One region of the Lactobacillus melliventris genome, then DNA from elsewhere that is predicted to be linked to it. Evidence: predicted binding sites of a transcription regulator. Region 1 holds the regulator's gene; the other holds the start of a gene.
What was found. Region 1 encodes HrcA, which represses chaperone genes, less so after heat shock. Its sites were predicted from a motif close to TTAGCACTCNNNNNNNNNGAGTGCTAA; they were not measured.

Region 1 (4,436 bases):
TTAAAGTTCTTAATCAGCCAATCAATAATCTTATTATCAAAATCATCACCACCAAGGTGGGTATCACCATTAGTTGACAATACTTGAAAGACGCCATCACCTAACTGCAGTACGGAAACATCGAAAGTACCACCACCAAGGTCGTAAACTAAGACTTTTTCATCTTCTGCGTCCTTGTCCAAACCATATGCAAGTGAAGATGCAGTAGGTTCGTTAATGATTCGCTTAACATCAAGGCCAGCTATTTTACCAGCATCCTTGGTAGCTTGACGCTGAGCGTCATTAAAGTATGCAGGTACAGTAATAACAGCATCGGTTACTTTCTCGCCCAAATAATCTTCAGAGAATTTCTTGATATACTGCAAGATCATTGCTGAAATTTCCTGTGGTGTATAAGCTTTATCACCAATTTTGACCTTATAATCAGTTTCGCCCATGTGACGTTTAATAGAAGAAATAGTATTGGGATTGGTAATTGCTTGTCTTTTGGCAACTTCACCAACTTGGATTTCTCCATCTTTAAAGGCAACTACTGAAGGGGTAGTGCGATTTCCTTCTGGGTTAGTAATAATTTTGGGTTCTTTACCCTCCAAAACGGCAACTGCTGAGTTAGTAGTTCCGAGGTCAATTCCGATAACTTTTGACATTGATATGCTTCCTTTCAATTATTGTGCTACAACAACCATAGCCGGTCTTAAAGTACGATCCTTGTACAAGTATCCCTTTTGTAAAACTCGTACAACATGATCTTTTTGATCATCATTTTCAGCTGCAACGGTTTGAACAGCTTGGTGTAAATTGGGATCAAATTTGACACCTTCAGCTATAATTTCACTGATACCGTGATCTTTCATCGCTTTAACCAGTGAATCAAGTGTCATCTGGACACCTTTTTTAAGCTGTTTTGATGCTTCGTCATCGACTTTAGTAGCTAAAGCTCTTTCTAAATTATCCATCGCTGGCAAAACATCTTTAGCTAAGGATTGAGACTCATATTTGATAAGCTGCGCTCTTTCTTTATTGTAGCGATTTTGCATATTTTGCATCTCAGCTTGACTGCGCAAATACTTATCTTCCAGATCGTCTTTTTCTTTTTGCAATTGAGTCAAATTACGCTGCAATTTACTTTCCAAAGACTCTGGTTTCTTTTCTTCGTTAGCCTTAGTCTTAGAATTTTCTACTTCTGTCTTTGACTTTTTATGCTCATCTTTTTTTGGCTCTTTTTTTGAGTTTTTACTATTATTTTCTTCTTTACTCACGGCTAACCTCCTTTATTTGAATCTACCATAATAATCAAGTAATTTTTTAGATAGTTCGTTTCTGAAATACTCGAGTAATCCAATCACCTGAGAATACGGCATATTATCAGGGCCAAGTAAAGCAATTATGCCCTTTCCATGAGAGCCAACGCTGTACTCTGCCGTAAGCAGACTGTAATCCTTTAACAAATCATTTGATAATTCGGATCCTAAACTAACTCGAACCGGATACCTGTCGCTTTTCAAATTTTGCCTATTGTCCAAAATACTGGAAATCAAATCATTATGCTCAATCATTTCATAGAGCGATCTTAAGTTTGAAATATCGTCCAGAGAAATGTTGTTAAGCAGGTTAATCTGACCATCAACATAGGTTTGCTCACTGGCAGCATCGTTAATAACATCCTCGACCAAATTAATCAGTTCAGAGACATGAGCAACTTTAAGTTTATTGCCCAAAGTCTTTTTAAGATAGTCTGGAGTAACTTGATCTAAAGTTTTGCCCACCAGCTGATCGTTAATCATGCGCACAGCCTGTTCAATTTCATCACCATTAACATTATAAGGTAAAGTATAAACCTGGTCATGAACGTCACCGTCACTAGTTCCTAAGACAGCCATAATCTGTCTGTTAAACAATGGCACGATACGAAAACCAGTAATAGTTAATTCACTATTTTCAGGACCTTCCGCAAATGCTGTGTAATTGGTTAGATCCGATAAAATTTTGACAGCTGCCTGTACGATATCGTTAACCTGATGAAATGGTTGATCAAGCTGACTAATGATTCGCTTGTATACAGAAGATGAAATTTGTAAAGGTTCAACTAAATTGTCAAGATAGTAGCGGTAGCCTTCAGTTGAAGGCACGCGGCCACTAGACAAATGAGTTTTCTCAATCAAACCCTTATCTTCTAAAACAGCCATTTCGTTACGAATAGTAGCACTTGAAACCTTAATAGGCAGTTGATTCATAACAGTTTTGGACCCAACAGGATCATGTGTCTGCGTAAAATCATTGATAATTGTTTTTAAAATTAATTCTTGACGTTCGGTCAACATAAATATCGCCCTCACTTTTAGCACTCAATCTGATTAGGTGCTAACAATTTATATGATACTAGCTTTTAGCAGAATGTCAAGTTGAGTGCTAACTTTTTTCTTAAAAAACGTCAATCATTTTTTCAGTATCATTAATTAATTCATCGCAGCAAAATAATTTTTAATTTCAGCCTCGTCTTGACTCATTTGTTGTGTTAGCTCTTTTAAATTGGCAAATTTAATTTCACCACGGGTATACTTATACCATTTAATTACCATTTCCTCATCATAAGCTTCCTGATCAAAGCCAAATAAGTTTGACTCAATATAAAGCTTTTTCCCCTGATTGATAGTCACATTATAGCCTACACTTGTCATTGAGTCATACCACTTACCACAAATCTTGGTTTTAGTCGCATAAACGCCAATTTTAGGAACAGCCTTGTCTTCACTCCAAACCAAATTAGCTGTGGGAAAACCTAGTTTATGCCCATTGCGCAAACCGTGACCTACATAGCCTGACATAACATAGGGAAAGCCTAACAACTTAGCGGCTAATTCCATATTTCCGCTAGTAATCGCTTTTTTGATTTCCGTAGAACCAATTTTTTGACCATCATAAGACTGCTTAGGGACATTAATTATATTGAACCTTCCCTGAGCAAACTTAGGGAAATTTTTCATATTAGCCGTGTCTTTAGGGCCATATGTGTAGTCAAAGCCAGCAACTACAGTGTCAGCATGTAATTTTACTATAATATTATCAACAAATTCCTGTGCAGTTAGTTTACTAAAAGCTTCATTAAAGTGCATCACCAACAAATAGTCAACTTTAAGTTTCTGCATCTTGTATGCTTTTTCTGGAAGAGTATCAATGTATGTAACTTTTTTATTTTGATAAACTTCTTTTGGATGACGATCAAACGTCATTACTACTAGTGGTAAATGTCTTTGCTTTGCTTTTTCTTTTGCGATTTTGATTAATTCTTGATGTCCGCGATGAACCCCATCGAAGAAACCTAAAGCAAGAATTATATTTTGGGGAATTATGTTTTCCTTAAAAGGGTATGTTAAATGGATAATTTCCATAATAAGACCTTCATTCACCTATTCATTTTGTAAAAGCATTAAATAAGGGCGATAAATGGTACCATCTTTGCGATAGATTGCCTTAACTTTATTATTGTAACTTAATGCCACCTTTTTTGCATTCGTTTTCAAAGAAATAGCTGCACCATTTTTAACTTTAGACCATAATTTATCATCAAGATCCATTTGCACGTAATTTCTAAAAAAAGAATCAATTGGTTGAATAATTTGATCAATTAATTTAGGATCTTCGGTAATTTCAGAAAGTTTTACAGACTGACTAATATCAAAACCTGAACTAGATGTGCGGCGCAAACTTTTCATTACTGCTGGTATTTTCAGTTGGGTACCTAAATCATTTATTAAAGAACGAACGTAGGTTCCTTTACTACATTCAATTTCAAAGTCAAACATTTCTTGACCTTTTTCTTTATCAAAGATAGGTTCATTTACAAGATTATAAGCAAAAATTTTAACTTGCCTTTTAGGTCGTTCTACCTCAATGCCAGCTCGTGCATATTCATATAAATGCCTACCGTTAACCCTCACAGCAGAATAGATCGGCGGCACCTGTTCAATTTGTCCCACAAATTCTTGCATTGCATCTTTTATCTCAGTTGATTTGACTTTATTCGTGATCTTTTTGCTAGCTGTTATTTTGCCGCTAATATCGCAACTATCAGTGGCAAAACCAAGTATTCCCTGGCCGATATATCTTTTATTTTGAGTATGCATTAACTCAATTAGTTTAGTAGCCTGTCCTATTGCGATTGGTAAAACACCTGTAACATCAGGATCAAGAGTACCAGCATGACCTATTTTCTTAATGTGCAAGACTTTGCGTAATTGATAGACAACATCAGCACTCGTCATGCCTTTTTCTTTGTCTATCACCAATATACCATTTAACATTTTTCCCGTACCTTAACCATGAAAAAAGCGCCTAACAGCGCTTTTATTAATTATTTCGATTTTCATCCTGCTTTTTAACTTCAGCAATTAACCGATCAATTTTGCTACCGTATTTAACTGAATTATCTCGTTTAA
Region 2 (4,436 bases), on a different contig from region 1:
TAAGCCAGTTTTTTTATTTGTCAATATGGATTTCAATTACATGCTGACTTTTATCAAATGTCAACATATATGAAGGATTTTTTTCTTTAACAAGTCGCTTAATAACAAAGTTCGTTTCATCTTTACGAACACGACGATTGTGATTTTCCAAGACAATTCCGATTGCTTTATCACTTTCGGTGTAGATAACGGAGGTATTGCCTAGAGAGTAAACTTTGACATAATTTACGTTGGTCGTATTTAGTTGACTGTGAACTAGGTCCTTATAACTATTGGTTACATCTATTAAATGCATGGATTTCACCCGTTTCTTCTAGTAGTTCTTTTTTTAATTTAAGTATACAACTAAACTAAACTTTTTTCTTTAATAAAAAGCATGATTATTATATTTTGCAATAATCATGCTTAAAAATGACGTCTTTAAATATTAGTTGTGTCATTTGCTGAATTAATAGTGTTCTCATCTTCACTGATAACAATCTTATCTTCAGAAACACTAGCCAGCAAATTCTTCACTGCAGGATGATCAAGTTTATAGTCAGCAACTTTATCTTCAATTTCTTCCTGAATGGTTCTACGCAATGGTCTTGCGCCCATATCAGGACTATATCCTTCATCAACTAATTTCTTTTTAGCATCCTCGGTAACGTTAATTTGCATTCCTTGGTTTTTAACCATGCTGTTTACATCATCAAGCATTAAATTAACAATTTTTATTAAGTCATCCTTAGTCAGTTCGTTGAATTCAATCACATCATCCAACCGGTTTAAAAACTCTGGCTTAAAGAATTGACTCATTGAACTTCTGGCGGAATCTGGTTGATCTGCAGAATTTTCAGCAGTGAAACCAACACTAGTGTTCTTAATGCCTTGACCAGCATTAGAGGTCATGATGATAATTGTATCCTTGAATGATACAGTTCTACCTTGAGAATCAGTTAAGCGGCCATCATCTAAAATCTGTAAGAAAAGATTCATAACAGCTGGATCAGCTTTTTCAATTTCATCAAGTAAAATCAAACTGTATGGGTGACGTCTTACTCGTTCTGTTAGTTGTCCGGCTTCTTCATAACCGACGTAACCAGGTGCTGAACCAATTAACTTGGAAACAGAATATGATTCCATATATTCTGACATATCGAAGCGAATTAAGGCATTTTCTGAACCAAACATTTGCCGAGCCAGTTGTTTAGCTAATTCGGTTTTACCTACACCAGTCGGTCCCACAAAGAGGAAGGAGCCGATTGGTCTACCAGATTTGTTAAAACCGATCCGGTTACGCCGAATTGCACGAGCCAGTTTATCGACTGCTTTATCTTGACCAATAACGTGTGCCTTAAGATTTGGTGCCAAGTTTTGCAACTGGTTTTCTTCTTGCTTTTGTAAGTCACCAACAGGGATGCCAGTTTTTTCTTCAACAATCTTGTTCATGATCTTGCTGGTAATAATAGGAGATTTGTCCGGATCAACCTTCTGATCCTTCATCTTGTTATATTTTTCGATTTGGTCACGGTAGTAGGCAGCTTTTTCATAATCTTCATTCTTGAGGGATTCTTGTTTTAATTTCTGAGCCGCATCAATTCGTTCCTTCATTTTTTCCTTGTCGACGTAAGGAATTGTCAGGTTCATTCTTGAACCTGCTTCATCTAACAAGTCAATGGCTTTATCAGGTAAAAAGCGGTCTTGAATGTAACGCTCAGATAATTCTGCTGCTGCCTTGATAGCATCATCAGTATAGTGAACATGGTGATAATCTTCGTAGCGCTTTTGAATACCCTTTAAAATACGGATTGTTTCTGCAACAGAAGGTTCTTTAACATCAACGGGCTGGAATCTTCTTGCCAGAGCAGAGTCTTTTTCAATTTCCCGGTATTCTTTTAATGTGGTAGCACCAACGAGTTGCAGGTCACCACGAGCAAGAGCGGGTTTAATAATGTTGCCGGCATCCATTCCACCTTCGGCATTGCCTGCACCAACGATTTCGTGAATTTCATCGATAAAGAGAATGATATCATCATGGCCTTGTACTTCTTTAAGTAGTTGCTGCATTCGTTGTTCAAATTGACCCCGAATGCCTGTACCTTGAACTAAAGAAACTACGTTTAGTGATATTATTCTTTTATCTTGCAGCTTGGCCGGGACCGAACCGTCGACAATTTGCTGGGCTAAGCCCTCAACTACAGCAGTCTTACCGACACCGGCTTCACCGATTAGGACAGGATTGTTCTTTGTTCTGCGATTCAAGATTTCAATGACACGAGCAATTTCTTTATCGCGTCCAATAACTGGGTCAATTTTACCTTTTCTTGCTAGAGCAGTAAGATCGGTTCCATACTGATCAAGCAGTGAGCGTCCGCCCCCAGCACCATTGTTGCCATTATTGACGTTTCCTGGATTCCCATTGCCCATTCTGGGGTCCCCTGGATTTCCCGCATTGCCGTTGTAATTAAACAGGTCGCTGAAATCACCAAAGAAGTCGTTATTATCATTGTTCATATTAATATTTCCTTGTTGTTTAAGTTGTTGATAACATTGTCCACATAAATTAATTTCACGACTTTGTCCGTTAACCTTCGCAAAAAGATGAATGGAAGCTGGTCGTTTTTGACAGTTTTGACAAAGCAATTGTATTACCGCCTTTCATATCAGTTTACTAAATTATATAATTAGCACTCGCAATAATCAAGTGCTAAAACCTGAATCTTATTATTTGTAAGTAACGCTAATATGATAAAATATTGGTGCAAGATCAGATGATTGCATAAATTAAATTGACTAAAAAGTGGTGATAATTTTGGATTTTCAAAAAATTCTGGTGCAATTAGCGAATGGCGAACTCGATCACTATGAAGTTGAGCCCAAAAATGCTTTTGAATTTCAAGCAGCATTGAGGTCTTTTGAAAAAAGGCAAAATATTACAGGGAAAGCATTGCGAGGTGGTAAAATAATTTACTCAAAATCAAAATCTGAAGTTTAATGATGTAAACTGTTACATTTATGTTGTCTAATTCACAAAAAAATGATAGTCTAAGTAGGCGAATAGGTATTTATTACCGGTTTGATTTTTTGAATTCAAAGGAGATATATATAATGGAAAAACGCGATTTTCATGTTGTTGCAGAAACAGGTATTCATGCTCGTCCAGCTACATTGCTAGTACAAGCTGCTTCTAAATTTGGTTCAGATATCAATTTGGAATACAATGGTAAGTCAGTTAATTTAAAGTCAATTATGGGTGTTATGTCACTTGGTGTTGGCAAAAATGCTGATGTTACTATCAGTGCTAGTGGCGACGACGAAAAAGATGCAATTAACGCTATTTCAGAGACTATGAAAAAAGAGGGCTTAGCTGAATAATGACCAAGACATTAAAAGGAATTGCTGCTAGTGATGGTATTGCTGTAGCACCAGCTTATCTCTTGGTTGAACCTGATCTTTCATTTTCAAAATCTACAGTTAGCGATGTTGAAAGTGAGTTAGCACGCTATAAGAAGGCAATTTCAGTATCAACTACTGAAGTTGAAAAAATTCGTGATAGTGCAAAGAAGAGTTTAGGTGAAGACGAAGCTCAAGTCTTTGAAGCTCACCTTATGATCTTGAACGATCCTGAATTTACTGGTGCCATTGAAAACGAAATCAAGGAACAAAAAGTTAACAGTGAAGCTGCTCTTGACGAAACTGCCCAAAAGTTTATCAGTATTTTTGAAGGAATGACTGATAACACATATATGCAGCAACGTGCAGCCGATGTGCGCGATGTTTCTAAGAGAATTATGGCTCACTTGCTGGGTAAGGAATTACCAAACCCAGCTGCCATTGATCACGAAGTTATTGTGGTTGCTCATGATTTAACTCCTAGTGATACTGCCCAACTTAATAAAAAATTTGTTAAGGGCTTTGTTACTGATATTGGCGGAAGAACAGCACACTCTGCTATCATGGCGCGTTCACTTGAATTGCCAGCAGTTGTAGGTACTGATTCAATTACCAAGGATGTTGAAAACGGCGACACGATTGCTGTTGACGGTCTAAGCGGTGATGTAGTAGTTAAGCCTACTGACAGTCAAGTTGCTGAATATCAACAAAAGAGTTCTGACTTTTTGCAGCAAAAAGCTGAATGGGAAAAATTAAAGAACGAGCCTTCAGTTACTGCAGACGGTAAAAAGTTTACAATTGCTGCTAATATTGGTACACCAAATGACATGAAGGGTGTAAACGATAATGGTGCTGAAGCTGTTGGTCTTTACAGAACCGAATTCTTATATATGGATTCAAAGGACTTCCCAACTGAGGATGAGCAATTTGAAGCCTATAAGAAAGTCATTGAAGGTATGCATGGTAAGCAGGTAATTATCAGAACCATGGATATTGGTGGTGACAAGCACCTTGATTATTGGGATTTACCAGAAGAAATGAACCCATTCTTGGGTGTGCGT

Region 2: ACFQ32_RS04610 (ATP-dependent Clp protease ATP-binding subunit) is a predicted target of HrcA. The motif match lies at 2,667-2,693, and genes of this name have one in related genera.

What each region holds. Positions count from the first base shown of each region.
Region 1 covers NZ_JBHTMT010000001.1:217,073-221,508, reverse strand. The annotation lists gene dnaK (molecular chaperone DnaK) at 1-647, opposite strand, end outside; gene grpE (nucleotide exchange factor GrpE) at 666-1,259, opposite strand; gene hrcA (heat-inducible transcriptional repressor HrcA) at 1,272-2,321, opposite strand; gene ribF (riboflavin biosynthesis protein RibF) at 2,457-3,389, opposite strand; gene truB (tRNA pseudouridine(55) synthase TruB) at 3,408-4,301, opposite strand; gene ACFQ32_RS01050 (ribosome-binding factor A) at 4,348-4,436, opposite strand, start outside.
Region 2 covers NZ_JBHTMT010000003.1:137,238-141,673, reverse strand. The annotation lists gene ACFQ32_RS04615 (DUF1827 family protein) at 14-295, opposite strand; gene ACFQ32_RS04610 (ATP-dependent Clp protease ATP-binding subunit) at 421-2,625, opposite strand; gene ACFQ32_RS04605 (hypothetical protein) at 2,795-2,977, shown strand; gene ACFQ32_RS04600 (phosphocarrier protein HPr) at 3,091-3,357, shown strand; gene ptsP (phosphoenolpyruvate--protein phosphotransferase) at 3,357-4,436, shown strand, end outside.